2 regions of the Eubacterium album genome follow, and region 1 is predicted to be linked to the other one. Evidence: a T-box and tRNA genes for the amino acid it is inferred to sense, from the RefSeq annotation. Region 1 holds a T-box; the other holds one or more tRNA genes.

Region 1 (10,024 bases):
GCCACACTTAACACAATAAAGCTCAATCCTACTGCTAACTTCATTCTTCTTGCAAATATAGCTGTCGCATTTAACGCCTCGGCCAGAGAAATTGCCAAACATCCTACGAATATCCCATGACACAAACCTATTAATGCTAATAATTGATTTCCTAGTTTCATTCCCTCATAATTTAGTTCAAACACCCAGAATATATTAAATAGAATTGCACCAAAAGCAACTGCATTTTCATATTGTCTTACATATTTTGCAGTATGTGTCTTTTCAGCAAATCTTGTCATTACGCCTGTAGTCGTTATAAGTGCAAAAACTCCCGCTGCTATTATTCCACCACCTGCAAGTCCTATTATTGATAAAATTATTATTTGTACAATACTCATGAATTTCTCCATATTCTACATTTTATTTTCAGGACTTTATTTTAAATCCAGTTTTCCATCTTCTCTGTTATGCCCATCAACTAGTGCATCATTTATTTCATTTTCATATTTTCTCATTTCTGTTTCTATTGGAGTTGGATCTTTAGTAATTTTCTTTGGTCCAAAATGATTGTAAAATACTGTTATTCCCACTGCCAAACCTATGGCATAAGTAAGTTCTAAAATTTTTGCTCCACCAACTGTATCTTCGCTAATCTGTCCACTTATCTGCAAAAACATTTGGTCTATAGACACGTCATTATTGAATGACATAATAGAAAATCCTGCTCCGAAAAATAATAAAATACATATAATACCTGTCTTTAATATTTCTAATGGTTTACATGAAGTATTTGATTTTTTAAATTCTACAATACAATCTGTTTCTCCTATATTTGATATATCAACATTCTGAAATTTTTCATCTATTATTTCTATTATTTTCATAATCGAAATAACATATCTGTTACCTAATTCAGGCTTATCTGCTAATATTTTTATTGGTTTTATATTATTAACTATATTCTTATTTTTAGATTCTATTTTTGCTATATCCCCTATTGTCACCTTCTCATGAGTTACTTCCACACTTCTGTCCATTTTTATATAAACTGTATCACTCATTACATTTTCTGCCTTTCACTTGATTAACACTTATTATGTACATTTTTTGTAATTTTATTATTTTTTAATAATTAATACTAAAAAATTATGGTTTAAAAATAAGGATAATCGAATTTTTTTTAGTACACTCCTAACTTAACCTCAACTAGATTAGTTTCTCAAAAGCTTCGATTATCCAATTTCTTTCCAGCCTATGGCTTCATTAGTAAAAAAAGCAGATGGATTCTTATTCCTTTTTATTCTTAAGGAATATCATTCATCTGCCTTTCATCATTTTACAACATTATACTTTTTTCATTAATCTGTAATATTATAATCTTTCATTAATTTCTTCTGATATTCAATATCTTTAGTAGCCCTATCTAAATCTTCATACCTTTTACTATCTAATAAAATTTTAGTTAGCTTGGTAAATGCTTCTAGCTTTGCCTCTCCAGCCTTGCTTTCGTTAAAATTCTTTTCTCCAGCCTCGATACCTGAACTTGTGATATTCCCAGTTGCTCTCCTACATCTTTTTGTGACATATTTGAAAAATATCGCATTTTTATTAATCGGCGCTCGTTGTCTGTCATTTCATTTAATATTTGTGAAATCATTACTTTATTTATTGCTTCCTCTTCGCAGCCTTCCTCATTTTTTAATTTATCCATTAAATATATTTCATTTCCATCATTTTGGTATATTGTCTGATGCAGTGATTCAACTTCCATTGACGAATCTATTGCCATCGATATTTCTTCCTCACTCACTTCCAACTTACTAGCAAGTTCACTTATAGTTGCATCCCTTCCAAGCTCATTTTTAATTCTTTCATTTTCCTGATATGCTTTATACGCCAGTTCTTTTAACGCCCTGCTTACTTTTATAAGTCCGTCATCTCTTAAGAACCTTTTTATTTCACCGGCTATCATAGGTACTGCATATGTAGAAAACTTAACATCGTATTGCATATCAAAGTTATCTACTGATTTAATTAACCCGATGCATCCTATCTGAAATAAATCCTCTGCCTCATATCCTCTATTTGTAAATCTTTTTACAATGCTCCATATAAGTCCTGTATTTTCAAGAATTAATTTATCCCTAGCCATCTTATCACCTGCATGAGCCTGTTTAATCAGCGTTATTGCATCCATTATTTCCCTTCTTTTCAATTCTTTTTAGTTCTTTTGTCATTGTCACGCTTGTTCCTATGTACGGCTTAGACCACACGTCTACCGTATCCATAAATAATTGCATAAATGCAAATCCCATTCCGGCACGGTCATTCTCCGGTTTAGATGTATACATAGGCTCCATTGCTTTTTCTATATCATCTATTCCTGTTCCATCATCTCTTACAATGATTGTTATTAACGATATATGTAAAATTTCATCTTCTTTTTCAATTATTGTTTCTCTTAAATGGCATTTAATTTCTACGATTCCTTTTTTATCTCTATATCCATGTATTATTGAATTCGTAACTGCCTCAGAAACAGCTGTTTTTATATCATTTATCTCCTCTAAAGTAGGGTCAATTTTTGTTAAAAAGGATGCTACACCCATTCTTGCTAAAGACTCATTCTCAGACACGCTATCCATTTCTAACTTCATATTATTTTCAAATATTTTCTTTACCATTTGTCTCCTCCTAAATATTTACAGTCAGACTTGAAGCTTCTGATTTTTTGCAAATTTTATATAGTCCTGAAATAGAAAAAATTCTATCTATTGTATCATTTATATTTAACACGGTAATTTCCCCACATGCCTTCTTTACAAGTTTGTATCTGCCTAAAATGACCCCTATTCCTGAACTATCCATAAACGTGGTTCTTTTAAAATTAAATATTACATTTTTTAACTGATTAGCTAATATATACCAATCGCACTGTTCCATTATCATTCTTGAATTGTGATGGTCTAATTCCTCCGGCAAAAATACAATTAAATTTTCACCTCTTATTTCATATAAAACTTCCATAAAACCTCCATTTGAAAATTATTTTTATACAACAAAAGAAAAAGCCATTGCATTTATCGCAATAGCTTTTTCTTTTGTATCTTATATTCTTATATTTAATTGTACTCTTATTCTTCAGAAGTTGTAGTTTCATCACTTGATGTTGTAGTATCATCAACTCCTGCCTGAGTCTTTGCTGTTGTGTAATTCTTAGAGTTAGGGAATTTGTCCACTATCTCCTTGAAATATTTTTTAGCATTCTTTTCATCACCGTTATTTTTATATGACCATGCTAAATAGTAATAAGCATCATCATTATTAGAATCTGCTTCTATTGCCTTAAGGAAATTAGTAATGGCGGCAGAATAATCTTTTTTATTTAATGCTTCCATTCCGGCATCATAACTTGTTTCTGCTACTCTTGATGCAATCTTACTGTTCAAAGTATTATATACTTCAGTAAATGCTGATGAGTTCATTTCCAAAGATGTATCAACCTTTAAAATACTTTTAGCACTGGCATCATAATCGCTCTTTAAGTAACTTGCAACCGCTGATAATAACTGAGTATAATTCTTACTTAAAGTATTGTCTGTATCTGTATATTCACCAAGCCTTGCTGCCAAATCTTCCTTTTCAGCTGTTAAAGTATCTACACTCTTTTGTAACTCTGAAATAGAAGAATCCTTAATCGCAATTTTTTGATTGTAATCAACTTTTACCTGTGATATCTGATCACTAACAGTTGATACTCTTGCCGGTGTTACAATGAAAAATACCAAAGCTGCACCTAACAAAACACCCATAACTATATGAATTATACTCTGAGCACTTGAAGTTGCTTCTTTAAAATTATTCTTTGGAATTATAACATCATCACCACTTAAATATGGTCTGTCTATCATAGTTCCACGAAGATCCATTCTACGTTTTCTTCTACGTTCAGGATTATTTTTCTTTTCATCTTCTAAATAATTTGTAATTTCTCTTAAGTATCTTACACAAAGTGGATTACACTTATCAATCTTTAAAGCTTTCTTTGTTGCTTTTCTGGCTCTTTCGTACTCACCATGTTTCATGTAAAGTACGGCTAACAACTGATATCCTTTTATAAGGTTTGGATTCTGATTCAAAACCTTCTTCAGCTGAATAATAGCCATATCATCTGTTCCATCTTTTGCATATTCTAATGCAATATTAAATTTCTTAATTGTATGGTTTAATTCATCAATTTTGCCCTTATCGGCCTGAATTGCCGCCATATATTTATCTGCTGCATTGTTGTCCGGCTGAAGGTTCATGCTCATTACCCATTCCGAAAAAGCCTGAACTGTTTCACCCATTTCAAAATAAACAAGGCCTAAAAGGTTTCTTGCATCAGTATTTCTTTTGTTTAATTTTACACTTCTTCTTAAGGCATCTGCTGCACCTGACAAATCTCTGTTAAGTGCCTTTGTAAGCCCCATGTTGTAATAAGTGTTTGACAACTTCACAATCTTTTTATATATGCTGACATCCATACCACAATGACTGCAATAATCACTATTTGTAAGGACATTACCACAGTTAAAGCATATCATATTATTTCTCCATCTATGTTGCCCTCAGTCTAAGCCATACACATATGTTATATGGCTAAAACGACTTACTGGTTATTAGTTCCTTTTAATCCATTTACCATTTCAATCATAATATCAGTTATATCTGACACATCGTTATTGTATATGGCATCTTCAGCTTCTTCAATTTCAAGACTTGGATGAAATTTCTTAATTTCTTCATCAAAATTAATCATTCTGATTCCTCCTTTTTTACCTGATACAGTTTATTGGTGAATATAAATTTATACCACCATAAACTGTAATCAAACCTGCCACAATTATTTCTTTAAGTTTTCTAACTGTGACTGAACCTGCTTCATCATTTCCTGATATTTAGCCTGTTTTTCTTTTTCTTCATTAATCTTCTTTTCAGGTGCCTTACTTACGAAGTTAGGATTTGCAAGCATTCCATTAACTCTTGCTAATTCCTTGTTTAATCTTTTTACTTCTTTTTCAAGACGTTCTATTTCTTTTGCAATATCAACTAATTCTGCAAATGGCATATATACAATTGCTTTGTGAAGAACTACTGATACGGCATCATCATCAATGCCTGTCTTATTAGCCTGAATAATTACCTCACTTGCATGACCAAGTGTTGCAAAGAATACTTTACCATTTTCAAATATATTTCTTGTAACTTCATCATCTGATACAACAAATACTTTTGCTTTCTTGCTTGGTTTAACATTCATTTCAGCTCTTGTATTTCTAATACCACGAACTGCTTCTTTAATTAATTCTACTGCATTTTCTTCATTAGCGAAAGCATATTCTTCTGTGTATACAGGCCATGATGAAATCATAATTGATTCTTCTTCATCTTGAATTGTACAGAATATTTCTTCTGTTACAAATGGCATATATGGATGAAGCATCTTTAATGCATCAATTAACACTTTCTTTAATGTCCAAAGTGCTGCATATCTTGTGTCATCTGTTTCACTGTATAATCTAGGTTTAACCATTTCAATGTACCAGTCACAGAATTCTTCCCAGATAAATTCGTAAATCTTATCTGCAGCAATACCAAGTTCGTATTTTTCCATGTTATCTGTTACGTCTTTTACTAATGTATTTAACTTAGATAAAATCCACTTATCAGCATCTGTAAGCTGTTCAGGTTTCTTATTTAAATCAATACCTTCTTCAGGCATGTTCATCATAATAAATCTTGAAGCATTCCATACTTTGTTAGCAAAGTTTCTGCTTGCCTCTACTCTTTCCCAATAGAAACGCATATCATTTCCGGGAGCATTACCTGTAATTAATGTAAATCTAAGAGCATCTGCACCATATTTATCAATTACTTCAAGTGGGTCAATTCCGTTTCCAAGAGACTTACTCATCTTACGTCCCTGTGAATCTCTTACAAGGCCGTGAATAAGTACTGTATCAAATGGAACTTTTCCTGTATGTTCAAGTCCTGAGAACATCATTCTCATTACCCAGAAAGGAATAATATCATATCCTGTTACCAATGTGTTTGTAGGATAGAAGTAATCCATTTCTTCTGTTTTATCAGGCCATCCAAGTGTGCTAAATGGCCATAATGCTGATGAGAACCATGTATCAAGTGTATCAGGGTCCTGTCTCATTTCTTTTCCACAATGTGGACATGTAGCATGGTCTTCTTTAGTTACAACCATTTCTCCACAGTCGTCACAATAAAATGCAGGAATCTGATGTCCCCACCATAACTGACGTGAAATACACCAGTCACGGATGTTTTCAAGCCAATGGAAATATGTTTTATCAAAATATCCCGGTACAAATTTAGTGTCACCATTTTTAACAGCATCAATGGCTGGTTTTGCAAGTTCGTCCATCTTTACAAACCACTGTTTTGATACTCTAGGTTCAATAGTTGTATGACATCTGTAACATGTACCAACGTTATGCTCATGGTCTTCAATCTTAACAAGGAAGCCTTCTTTGTCTAAATCTTCAACAATTGCCTTTCTTGCTTCATATCTGTCCATACCTGCATACTTAGGATAATCGTCAACAATCTTTGCATCATCTGTTAATACATTAATAACAGGTAAATTGTGACGAAGTCCAACTTCAAAATCGTTAGGGTCATGGGCAGGTGTAATCTTAACTACACCGGTACCAAAGTCAATACCTACATAGTCATCGGCAACAATAGGAATTTTTCTTCCAACTAATGGAAGTGTAAGAGTTTTTCCTACTAAATGTTTATATCTGTCATCATTTGGGTTTACTGCTACTGCTGTATCACCAAGTAATGTTTCAGGTCTTGTTGTAGCAAGCTGAATATATCCTGAACCGTCTGTTAAAGGATATCTTAAATGCCAGAACTTACCAGCCTGATCTTCATATTCTACTTCTGCATCTGAAATTGATGTTAAGCAGTGTGGACACCAGTTGATGATTCTTTCGCCCTTGTAAATCTGCCCTTTATTGTAAAGATTTACAAAAACTTCTTTTACAGCTTTTGAACAGCCTTCATCCATTGTAAATCTTTCTCTGTCCCAGTCACATGATGAACCGATTTTCTTAAGCTGTGAAACAATACGTCCACCATACTGCGCTTTCCACTGCCATGCTCTGTCTAAGAATTTTTCTCTTCCTAAATCTTCCTTTGTAATTCCTTCTTCACGCATATTTTCAACAATCTTAGCTTCTGTTGCAATTGATGCATGGTCAGTTCCCGGAAGCCATAAGGCTTCATAGCCCTGCATCCTTTTAAATCTAATTAAAATATCCTGCATTGTATTGTCAAGGGCATGTCCCATATGAAGCTGTCCAGTAATATTTGGAGGTGGCATAACAATAGTAAATGGTTTCTTACTTCTGTCTACTTCTGCATGGAAATATTTCTTTTCCTGCCACTTTTCATATAATCTGTCTTCAATATCGGCAGGATTATAGTTCTTTTCTAATTCCTTCATTGTGTACTCCTTTAAAATAATTTGTAATCCAGTCTGCAAATTATCATCCTTATGAACGGAAAAAGACAGCTTTAAAATGCTGTCTCTTTTGTATGTTTAAATCCACAGACATTTTCCTAAAAGGGCGAATATCCGCGGTACCACCTTTTGTTTTACTTATCATATCCTTAACGGGGACGAATCGTCATCAGCTACTGATAGTTTTTAACTGTTCACTGATGCTGCTCCAAAGCTACCTTCCCTCGCACTTACTTATAGGTCTTCCACCAACAACCTACTCTCTGTTAAGCAGTTACAAGATACTCCTCTTCATCATAGCATTTATTTTTTTCTGTTTTTTATCATAATAATTAAAAAGTTATTTGTCAACTGCCTAAGCTAAACCTTCACAATTTCTTAACTATTTATTTCTACAATATATTCTCTCTTACGTCGGCTAATATAATCTTTCTCAATTGTGTCGTTCCAATTTACATGAATATGAGCCTTAAGCTGTATGATTTCTGTTCTAAGTCTGTTAACTACCTGATCACTTACTTTGTATTTTTCAACATCGTTTTTCAAATTAGTAGCATTACCTGACATAAGGTCACACAATATTATTGACTCTAATGATTCTGCAGCACTATTTAATCTATATGCATTTCTAAATGCCACTAAAGCCTCATCGTACTCAAACAGTCTTGTATAGGCAACTCCTAAATTATTATAAACACTTCCATAAAAAGTTTCTGATAATTCACTATTTGTTCCCTTATTTATAATGCTCTGATAAAAAGAAATTGCCATATTATATTTATGATTATCAAGTAATATGTCTGCCTTAGCCTTTATTCTTTCGGCAGATGTTTTTGAATTAAGCATTACTAAATGTCTTTCTAAATCATCTGCTTCCTTTTGTGTGTAATATCCTGAATTTTTTATTACAAATGCAATCATTTCGCCTAGATTACCATTTTTATTTAATGCCTGTCTTAGCCCTGTTGCTATTGTTGTCTGCTTTAATTCATTTTCAATATAATCAATCAGACTTTCACTAAAAAATTCTTCATCCACTAAATAAAGATAATTATAAAGATAATAATTTAATTCTTCTATCGAATATATATTTTTATTAATTTCAGTTATATAATAAGGTTTTTCTGAGTGCAATGTGCACATTGTGATGTCACTCATACTGTCACTTCCTCTCTAACTACTTTTCCTGAGCTTTCATAGAATTCTCCAAACCCGATATCTTTTATCTCTATTGCAAACTTATTTTCATTTACATATGCAAATTTTATCTGGATTCTTACTGTCTTATTTTTTCTTGCCGGGAAATCCTGTAAATCAATGTAAAAGTTTTCTGATTCTTTTGTAATAGGTGACTGTATTGTGAATTTTGCTATTGTCGGTTTATCCAAAATACATTCTGCAACAGCACCTGCTTCGTACCAGTTAGTTCCTATTTTTGAAAGCACAAGCTGTTTCTCGCTTCCCTGATGGTTTACTTCCATAGAAACATTTACCTTAGTTCTTCCCTTACAGGATATGATATAATCACTAAAATTTGAAATATAAAACAATTCTTTAGCACCATAAACTGCACCTTTTACTATCAGGTTATTTCCTTTAAATACACGTCGGTTGTTGCATGTTTTTTTAAGTGTATTTTTCCAGTCTCCACTATAAAAACCTTCACCTGAAAAATATACTGCTGAAATAACGTGTTCATTCAATTCTTCGTCCATAAAATCTTCAAGAATTTTGTCAGCCTCATCAATATCTGTTTTAATATTATCAAATGTTAAAACATCATCTAATTTTTTCGTTTCTACATCTGCTATATGTGCTTCTCTTGTATGTCTTATGCTAAGTCTTCTATAAACAAGCCCCTGCTGTGAAAAATCCAACATTAAAACATTATTTACCCACACATCTTTATGCTGGTTTAACACATAGTAGATAAAACTTTCTGAATGGCTTAATATTTTTGTATTTTCTTTCTTATATCCTAAAGCTTCTATAGTTTCATAAAAGCATTCCATTATTTCCACTGTCAAATTATCTACTGTCATTACAATGCTTTTAATTATCTGCCCGTTTGTGTAATTTGCCGCTAATTTTACAAAATAAGCTATATATGCTTTCATCATTGCTCTATTCTGGTCTTTTAACTCATCATAAAACAATGCTTCCGGTAGGTTTGTAACAACTTTTCCACTTTCTCTCTGGCTTCTGTTAATTGCCTCTTCGCCTACTGACCATTCTTTTAATTCATCATTAAAAAACATAACTGTAGGTACAAGAAAATGCTTATCCTGTCCAACGCTAATTGATTCAGGCTCCCCTGCATCATTCAAAAATGCCAACTGAGAAAAATCACTTGAAAAATCTATTCCAAGAATAAGTGCTTTATTATTCATTGTTATTCCTCCTGCCTATAGTAACTTAAATAACTGTTCTGATGCATCCGTATGAAGTTCATATGTTTCCATAAGTTCTCTTGCATCCTTGTCTCTGTGAAGTTCTTTG
Region 2 (10,024 bases), 160 kb from region 1:
TTTTAGAAATGAAGATTCAGGTGAAATGCATGGACTTACAAGAGTTCGTCAGTTTACAATTTCAGAAGGTCATCTTATTGTAAGACCTGACCAGATGGTTAAAGAATTTAAGGATTGTATAGCATTAGCTCAGTACTGTTTACAGACTTTAGGATTAGAAGAAGATGTAACATATCATCTTTCAAAATGGGATCCTGAAAATAAAGAAAAATATATCGGAGAACCTGAAGTATGGAATGAAACAGAACAGGATATTAGAAATGTTTTAAATGAATTAAATATCCCATTTGTAGAAGATGTTGGTGAAGCAGCGTTTTACGGACCAAAGGTAGATATCAATGCAAAGAATGTATATGGAAAAGAAGATACAATGATTACAATTCAGTGGGATGCTTTATTAGCTGAACAGTTTGATATGTATTACATTGATGAAAATGGAGATAAGGTAAGACCATATATCATCCATAGAACATCTATCGGATGCTATGAAAGAACACTTGCATGGTTAATTGAAAAATATGCAGGCAAGTTTCCAACATGGTTATGTCCTGAACAGGTAAGAGTTTTACCAATTTCAGATAAATATGTTGACTATGCAGAAAAAGTAGCTGCAGAACTCAAGAAAAACGGAATTGATGTTACTGTTGATGGAAGATCAGAAAAGATTGGATATAAGATTAGAGAAGCACGTTTAGACAAACTTCCTTATATGCTTGTTGTAGGACAACAGGAAGAGGCTGATGGAACAGTATCTGTAAGAAGCAGATTTGCAGGTGATGAAGGAATTAAGAAATTAGATGAATTTATTGATGCAATTTGCAAAGAAATCAGAACAAAAGAAATCAGAAAAGAAATTCCATTAGAAGAGAGAAAATAATACTGATTTAAAAATTTTGTTTATTAAATAAAATGCATAAAAAAAGAACAATTGAAGAAAATAAGCATATCGGAAAATTTCCGAAATATATAATTGGAGGACGAAGATATGCCTATTTTAAATTGTTCAGTTCAAAATTGCTATTATAACAAAGAAAAGAAGTGCTGTCTTGATGGAATAAGAGTGGAAGGAAGCACAGCAGATACTGTTAACTCAACAGCCTGTGGAAGTTTTAAGGAACAGGGTGAAGGAAGCTATACAAGTGATTGTCATTGTGGAATGTCACCGGAAACAAAATTACAGGTGCAGTGCGAAGCAGTTAAATGTACATTTAATGGTGATAAAAAATGTTGCGCAGATCGTATAGGAATTGAAGGTAATGGTGCAAAGCATTATACTGAAACAGCCTGTGGAACATTTAAGCCTGAATAAAATGTAAAATGATAAATTAAAAAAGGTATTTCAAAATAGTGATTTAAGGACGGATAAGTGAATTTATCTGCCTGATTAAAGCTTGAAGAAAACAAAAAAACATAAATCAAAAAAATGTGTTGACATATGTATTGCAAGATGGTAATATATATGTCGATGTATAAAACAAAGCAGAGTATCCACTCTCACCCAGACACATAGAGGTGATTCGAGGTTAACATTTAATTCATTTGATTTGAGTTTTTAGTGGATAGTCTGACTATCCACTTTTTTTATGGAGGTGCAATACCATTAGCGAGTTAATGATTAATGAACAGATTAGGGACAAAGAAATAAGGCTCATTGGTTCAGATGGAGAACAGCTTGGAATTATGTCTTCAAGAGAAGCATTGAAGAAGGCTGAAGAAGCTGAATTAGATTTAATTAAGATTGCCCCAAAGGCTCAGCCACCTGTTTGCAAGATTATGGATTACGGAAAGTATAGATATGAATTGCAGAAGAAGGAAAAGGAAGCCAAGAAAAAACAAAAGTCAGTAGAAATTAAGGAAATCAGATTATCTCCTAACGTTGAGATTAATGATTTGAAGACAAAGGCTAATAATGCAAGAAAGTTCTTAGAAAAGGGTGACAAAGTTAAAGTAACTCTTAGATTCAGAGGACGTGAGATGGCTCATATTAGTAGTAGTGCGCATGTTTTAGATGACTTTGCTAAGTTATTAGAAGATATATCAGTAATAAGCAAAAAAGCTAAACTTGAAGGTAGAAACATGACAATGTTTCTCGAACAAAAGCGATAGGCTAGAGTTTAAATTAAGGAGGAATATAAAATGCCAAAAATCAAGACAAGCAGAGCAGCTGCAAAACGTTTTAAAGTTACAGGAACAGGTAAACTTAAAAGAAACAAAGCTTATAAGTCACATATTTTAACAAAGAAATCAACTAAGAGAAAGAGAAATCTTAGAAAAGCAACAGTTACTGATGCTACAAACGTAAAAAATATGAAGAAGATTTTACCTTATTTATAATTCTGAGTAGGAGGAAATTATCATGGCAAGAATTAAAGGCGGAATGAACGCTAGAAAAAAACATAATAGAGTATTAAAGCTCGCTAAGGGTTACAGAGGAGCAAGATCAAAACAGTATAGAGTAGCAAAGCAGTCAGTAATGAGAGCTTTGACTTCAGCTTATGCTGGTAGAAAGCAGAAAAAGAGACAGTTCAGACAGTTATGGATTGCAAGAATTAACGCTGCAGCTAGAATGAATGGTCTTTCATACAGCAAATTTATGTATGGTCTTAAATTAGCAGGTGTTGAAATGAACAGAAAGATGTTAGCTGAAATGGCAGTTAACGATGCTGAAGGATTTACTAAATTAGTAGAAGTTGCTAAAGCAAAATTAGCATAATTTTAATATATTTAATACTTATAAAAAAGCAGTGAGTTATTCTCACTGCTTTTTTATTTTCACAAAAGAATCACAATTTGAACGAAATAACGTCACAATTGAAACATAGAATATACAAGAAAGTTATTGTAACGATACAATGCAATAAAATAGTAGGAGGAAAGACATGAGTATTGTAGAGATAAACAATCTTGTTAAAAAATATGGAGATAACGTTGCAGTTAATGATTTGAGTCTTAATATTGATTCAAAAGGTGTCTATGGATTTTTAGGACCAAATGGTGCAGGAAAATCTACGACAATGAACGTATTAACAGGGTATATAGGTGCAACATCAGGAACTGTTATAATTAATGGATATGACATTTTTAAAGAGCCTGAGGAGGCAAAAAAGAATGTTGGCTATTTGCCGGAGATTCCACCCCTTTATCAGGATATGACTGTATATGAATACTTGGAATTTGTATCTAAGATAAAGAAAATAAAGAAGGAAGAAAGAAAGGCTTGCATAGAACAGTCTTTGGAAATGACAAGAACGACAGAAATTAGAGAACGACTTATTAGGAATTTGTCAAAAGGATATAAGCAAAGAGTAGGAATTGCGCAGGCAATTATGGGAATGCCTGACCTTATTATTTTAGACGAGCCAACAGTAGGTCTTGATCCAAAACAGATAATAGAAATTAGAGATTTGATTAGAAATTTAGGAAAAGAGCATACTGTAATTTTGAGCTCGCATATTTTGACTGAAATAAGTGAAGTATGTGAGAATATATTTATTATTTCTCAGGGCAAACTTGTGGCTTCAGGTAGGGAAGAAGAATTAATTGAAGAACTTGCAGGAGAAAACAGAATTGAGGCTATTATTAAAGGTGATGCGAATGAAATAGAAAATATACTTGATAAATTTGGATGCAAACATTCAATTGAAACTTTAGATGATGAAAAATGTAAAGCACAGATAGTGACATCACGTGATATTGATATAAGAGAAGGATTGTTCTTCGCATTGGCAGAAAAGAAAATGCCGTTATTAGAACTTAAGTTTAAGACTAAATCTCTTGAAGATTTATTTATTGAACTTACGACTGAATATAAGGCACAGCCAAAGAAAAAAGGTCTTAAGTTTAAAAAGAAAAATTCAGAAAAATTGGATGATAAAAACTTAGCAGATAATTTAAAAAATGAAGAAAAAGAAGTGCAGGAGGTAGAAAAATAATGCTAGCAATATATGAAAAGGAACTTAAATCATATTTTACTTCAGTAATTGCCTGCCTGTTTATAGCAGTTACAACATTTATAGCAGGTATATTCTTTATCTATTATAATCTTACATATGGCTATACACAAATGTATGCTGCATATAATGCATTACTAATTTTAGTATTTACAATACCAATTCTTACAATGAAAATTGTTGCAGATGAACGAAGACTTAAAACGGACCAGCTGATTTTGACATCTCCTATTTCAGTTGGAAAAACAGTTGTAGGTAAGTTTTTGGCGTTGGTTACAATATATTTGATACCTGTTTTAATAATGTGTGTATATCCACTTATTTTATCCAGATTTGGCGAAGTGTCATTTAGATTGGCATACACAAATATATTAGGATTATTTTTATATGGCTGTGCATTTATTGCAATAGGTGTATTTATTTCATCCATAACGGAAAGCCAGGTTATATCGGCCATTTTAAGCATAGTAATTTTATTTATGGGTTACATGATGAACTCCTTAGAAAATATGATTTCATCTTCAGGAAATGTACTTACAAAAATACTTGGCGCATTTGATTTGTTGTCACCTGTAGATGAATTTATGAGTGGTGTAATTTCTCTTTTTGGAGTAGTTTATTATCTGACAATTATTGTTTTGTTCCTATTCCTCACTTGTCAATCAATACAAAAAAGAAGATGGAACGTATCTAAGGCAACTATTTCAACAGGTGTATTTAGCACGGGATTTATCGCTGTAGCAATCGTAGTAGCAGTATTTGTAAATCTTGTTGCAGGTAAGGTTACAGATAAATCTTCATGGGCAAGCATAGACATGACAGCATCTAAGTTGTATTCAATAACAGATGATACAAAGAAAATGTTGAAGAAAATAAATGATGACGTTGTTATCTATGTTATGGCAGCTAAAGATGGCAGTGATGATACAATAAAGAAAACATTAAAAAATTACGAAAATAGCTCAAAGCATATAAGTGTTGAATATAAAGATACAAAATTAAATCCTTATTTTTACGCAGATTATACAGATTCAGCACCTACATCAAATAGTTTAATTGTTGTAAATAAAAAGACAAATAAGTCAAAGGTTGTAGATTACAATAACATTTATGAAGCAGATACAAGTTCATATTACACTACAGGCTCCACATCTTACACAGGATATGACTGTGAAGGTCAGTTAGACAGTGCTATATCATATGTGTTATCAGATAAGAATCCGGTTGTTTATCAGATAACAGGACATGATGAAATTGGAATGGGCTCGAAGTTTTCAGATGCAATTTCTAAAATGAATTGTGATGTTGAAGAAATAAAATTAGCAAGTATGGACAGTTTATCAGTTGATGATTGCGAAATGATAATGATTTTAGGACCTACAAAGGATTATTCTAAAGATGAGACACAGAAAGTTATTGATTATTTAAATGCCGGAGGAAAAGCAATTATTGCATGTGAGGCTTACAAGAGCGCACAGACAGATAAACCAAATTTTGAATCGATATTAGAAGCATTTGGAGTGAAAGTTGTTGAAGGTGTTATAGCTGAAAATGATACAGATTTCTACTCAAATCAGTACGGACCATTCTTTACATTTGCAAACGGCTCAGGAAGTTTTGCGTCAGGAATAGATAACTATATAATTGCTCCATATGCAAAAGGATTACAACAGGTAAATAAAGATGACTCTTCAATAACATATACATCTTTAGCAACAACATCAAAAGCAGTATCAAAAACACATTTGAAAAGTGCAAAAAAATATACTAAAGAAGATGGAGATGTTGAAGGAACATTTGATTTAGGAGCACAAATAAAGAAGAGTGTAACAAGCGAAAATGAAAATGGAGAAAGCACAACTACAGAAACCAACATTTTGGCGTTAAGTTCAGTTTATATGTTAGATGACAATATGAATGAACTTGTTGCAGACGCAAACCTTGAAATGTTCAATAATGCTTTAAGTGAGTATATTAATACAGATGATTCTGTAGAGACTTTGTCAATTCCTTCAAAGAGCCTCCAGGCTTCTCAGTTGACAATTACAGCATCAGTTTCAAGACTTGTAGGAATAATTGTTGCAGTTGTACTTCCTATAGCTATTTTAGTTGCGGGAATCGTAATTTGGACTAGAAGGAGAAAGAGATAATGAATAAACAGAAAAAACAATTTGTTGTAGTAGTTATTTTGATGGCAGTATGTATCATTGGTTATTTTGGCGTTGGTAAATTTTATAAAAATCAGGAAGAAAAAGAATATGAAAATAAAGAGGCAACTGCAATAACGGCATTTGAGTTAAAAGATTATGAAAAAATAACAGCTTTTAACTATATAACAAATGGCACATCGATTACATTAACAAAAGATAGCGATGGAAAATGGCATGATTCAAGCGATGCATCAGTAAATATAAGCAAAGATTCAGTTGAAACTGATATGCTTGCAAAACTTGTGTCAGTAACTGCAGATGAAAAAATTGCTAAAAAGGACGACGTATCTCAATATGGATTTACCATAGATGATAATGGAAATGTAATTGCAGAGACAAATACAATAGCGCTTACAGACGAGGATAACACAACGTATACATTGTATATTGGAAAAGAAAATCCTTATGATACAAGTAAATATTATATGATGGTTGAAGGTAATGATAATATTTATTTGGTTGACTCAGATATTCAAACGGCATTTTCGAAGAATATATCAGATATAACTGAGACAACAACAGAAGCTGCGACACAAGAGAGCACAGAAGTACAGACAGAAGAAATAACTGATGAGGCTGAAGCGAGAACAAATTAGTAAAAAATAGCAAACTATTGAAAAATGTAAAAAAGGAACTGCTAAGACAGAACAAATAAATAATTTTATGATTATCCAAAAAAAGTTGATTTATAATAATTAAATATAAATCAACTTTTGGGTATTATAATGATAAAGCAAGGGTGAAATTATAAAGATAGTTAAATTTAATTGATGTTAATTAATAAAAAATGATGAATAGAAAAGGTAAATTCAATCTTGTAAGAGTGAATTACACTACAAATTAAACTACTAGTTAAAAAAATTAAAAAAAATGAAAAAAGTTGTTGACAAAAGTTGCACAAATGGTTATATTAATAAAGCAGTTTGATTGCAACGGGATCTTAGCTCAGCTGGGAGAGCACCTGCCTTACAAGCAGGGGGTCACAGGTTCGAGCCCTGTAGGTCCCATTTATATGGCGAAGTAGCTCAGTTGGCTAGAGCACACGGTTCATACCCGTGGTGTCGAGGGTTCGAATCCCCCCTTCGCTACTTAAGAAGGTTCTGATTAAGGAAACCTTCTTTTTTTTCGTTTATTTAGAAGGTTTATGAAATTTATAAGAAAAAATTGAGCATTGATTATTTGTTACAAAACTTGTAATCTTTGTAGATAAAAATACATGAATAGTGTTATACTAAAAAATATGTGTCAGAGAGTGTATAAATATAGTATTTTAATTAACAAGTCGTATATCGACTGAGATATAGAAAAATGCTATAATATATATTTGAATTAATTTGTTGTATTTATTAAAGGAAATAGATTATGAGAATTGGAATGGGATATGATGTTCATAGATTAGGAAAAGAGAGAAAATTAATTTTGGGTGGAGTTACAATTCCGTATGAATATGGATTGATTGGTCACTCAGATGCTGATGTTGTTGTTCATGCTATTATGGACGCACTTCTTGGTGCAGCTGCACTTGGAGATATCGGAAAACATTTTCCTGACAATGATGAACAATATAAAGATATATCGAGTATTATATTATTAGAACACGTAGGAAAATTGTTAAAAGATAACAATTATACAATTGGAAATATTGATGCAACAATTATTGCACAAAAACCAAAACTTGCTCCATATAGAGAACAGATGGTAAAAAACGTAGCGAAAGCTTTAAATATAAACGAAAATCAGGTTTGTATTAAAGCAACGACAGAGGAAGGATTAGGATTTACAGGAGAAGGCTTGGGAATTTCATCTCAGGCGATTGCACTGCTTAATTAAGTTATGAAGGATGTAGAATTAAAAGATATTAGAATTGAAGATTACAATAAGTTACAGAAATATTATTTAATGAGAAGGCCAGAGACGGCAGACAGTAATTTGTTGGATTTATATATGTGGACTGATTGTTATCCAACACAATATTTTTGTAATGAAAAAGGTGTGATGTGGGTAGCAAAAAGCGAAGATAATAAATATTATTCTTCAGTTCCATGTTGCAGGAACGAAGATTTAAAAGAGTGCTTTTATGATACTCAAAAATACTTTAATGAAGTTTTAAATAAGAAGCTTGTTATGTATGTAGTTGATAAAGAAGCAGTTGATATTCTTAATTTGCCGGAAGATAAGTATACTGTAATTCCTGATAGAACTTATTATGATTATGTATATGATGCTCAAAAATTACAGACATTAAGTGGTAGAAAATATCATAAAAAAAAGAATCATTACAATGCATTTTGTAGGGAATATGAAGGAAGATATGAATTTAAACTGTTAGATAGTACGCATCATGATGAGATAATGGATTATTTGGAAAATTGGAAACAGCATAAAGAGCATACAGAAGAAAAAGAATTTATAGATTTTGAAGCAATTGGAATCAAATATCTTTTAGAACATGAAAATGTATTTGATTATAAAATTGGCTCAGTTTATATAGATGATAAATTAGAAGCGTTTACTATTGGAAATTACTACAAACAGGAAGATATGGTTTATATTCCTGTGGAAAAAGCTAATCCAAACATTCGTGGTTTATATACTTTTATATGTAGCGAGTTCTTAAAAGTAGCATTTCCAAATGCAGCAAAAGAAAACAGAGAAGACGATATGGGATTAGAAGGACTAAGAAAGTCAAAATTGTCATATAATCCAATATATATGGTTGAAAAATATACAATAATTCAAAAATAGTTTCTAATTGTTCGATTAGAAATTGTTTGAATATCAGGAGATGGAACATGATTAGATATTTAGAAAAAAACGAAAAACTGAATATCCGAAGTATTTATGAACAATGCTTTCAAGATAGTAAGGAATATACGGATTACTATATGAATAATTGTCTTAAGAATAATTTTGTTGCAGTTGATGAAGAGGACGGAGAAATTATTGGTGCAGTACATTTGATACCAAAGACTGTAACAACAGGTAAGCTTAAAACTAATGTATTTTATATATACGGTGTATCAACATTAGAAAAATACAGAAGAAAAGGTGTAATGAAATCAATATTCAAGTATATTCTTAGTGATATGTATGAAGATATGGAGGCATTCACATATTTGATTCCATCAGATGAGACAAACGCCATGATTTATAGAAAACTTGGCTTTGAGTATGTAATGGATAAAGAACTACAGAAAAAGGAAGAAGCAAGGAAAAAACCTAGCCATTCACTTATTCTTAGAAAGGCAGAGCCTTCTGATTTCCCAAGATTAGCAATTTTTGCTGAGTCGGCAATGGAAGAAAGGTATGATGTGTCTTTGACTAAAAATAGAGATTATTTTAAAAAAATGAATGATTTATTAGAAGTTGAGGATGGCAGAATCGAAATTTATGTTGAGAATAAGGTTGTTGTAGGATATCGAATAGTTGTAGATGATGAAGCAATTGAGGAAGTTCTTGACAATGAAACACAAAGTATGACATGGTTGCTAAATGAAAAAAAGCCATATGCCATGGCAAGAATTATAAATTTAAGAAAAACACTAAGACTTATAGGAATGAGAGGAGTAGGACAGTTTGTGATAGAAATTGAGGATTCAGTCCTTCCGGGAAATAATGGAAGATTTAAAATTTCCTATGAGCATACAAATATAAAAATGGAGCCAACAACTGAAGAAGCAGAGTTTCATGTTACAATTGGACAGTTGACACAACATGTATTTGGTTATAAATTAATTGATGGATTGCCTGAAGTCTGTATGAAGCACGGATTTTTTATTAATGATTATGTATAGAAATTATCATTACAAGTGTGTATAATCTATGTTGATATCTATGGATATAGGTTATTGATATTTATAGAAG

Evidence for each region. The T-box of region 1 lies ahead of N5B56_RS08045 (valine--tRNA ligase). A T-box ahead of a tRNA ligase gene usually reads a tRNA of that ligase, here a tRNA-Val.
Region 2: it encodes a tRNA-Val, which carries the amino acid that the T-box ahead of N5B56_RS08045 (valine--tRNA ligase) is inferred to sense. The anticodon was not compared.

What each region holds. Positions count from the first base shown of each region.
Region 1 covers NZ_JAODBU010000007.1:92,315-102,338, reverse strand. Annotated here, with positions in the region: gene N5B56_RS08080 (stage V sporulation protein AB) at 1-380, opposite strand, end outside; gene N5B56_RS08075 (stage V sporulation protein AA) at 417-1,043, opposite strand; gene N5B56_RS08070 (SigF/SigG family RNA polymerase sporulation sigma factor) at 1,463-2,179, opposite strand; gene spoIIAB (anti-sigma F factor) at 2,157-2,654, opposite strand; gene N5B56_RS08060 (STAS domain-containing protein) at 2,677-3,009, opposite strand; gene N5B56_RS08055 (tetratricopeptide repeat protein) at 3,117-4,568, opposite strand; gene N5B56_RS08050 (hypothetical protein) at 4,634-4,783, opposite strand; gene N5B56_RS08045 (valine--tRNA ligase) at 4,868-7,507, opposite strand; T-box leader at 7,625-7,832, opposite strand; gene N5B56_RS08040 (tetratricopeptide repeat protein) at 7,904-8,683, opposite strand; gene N5B56_RS08035 (DUF5716 family protein) at 8,680-9,915, opposite strand; gene N5B56_RS08030 (DUF5717 family protein) at 9,931-10,024, opposite strand, start outside.
Region 2 covers NZ_JAODBU010000007.1:252,599-262,622, forward strand. Annotated here, with positions in the region: gene thrS (threonine--tRNA ligase) at 1-877, shown strand, start outside; gene N5B56_RS08700 (DUF1540 domain-containing protein) at 986-1,309, shown strand; gene infC (translation initiation factor IF-3) at 1,612-2,106, shown strand; gene rpmI (50S ribosomal protein L35) at 2,137-2,334, shown strand; gene rplT (50S ribosomal protein L20) at 2,357-2,713, shown strand; gene N5B56_RS08720 (ABC transporter ATP-binding protein) at 2,880-3,932, shown strand; gene N5B56_RS08725 (Gldg family protein) at 3,932-6,100, shown strand; gene N5B56_RS08730 (DUF4340 domain-containing protein) at 6,100-6,756, shown strand; tRNA gene N5B56_RS08735 (tRNA-Val) at 7,095-7,167, shown strand; tRNA gene N5B56_RS08740 (tRNA-Met) at 7,175-7,248, shown strand; gene ispF (2-C-methyl-D-erythritol 2,4-cyclodiphosphate synthase) at 7,523-7,990, shown strand; gene N5B56_RS08750 (DUF2156 domain-containing protein) at 7,994-8,905, shown strand; gene N5B56_RS08755 (GNAT family N-acetyltransferase) at 8,953-9,954, shown strand.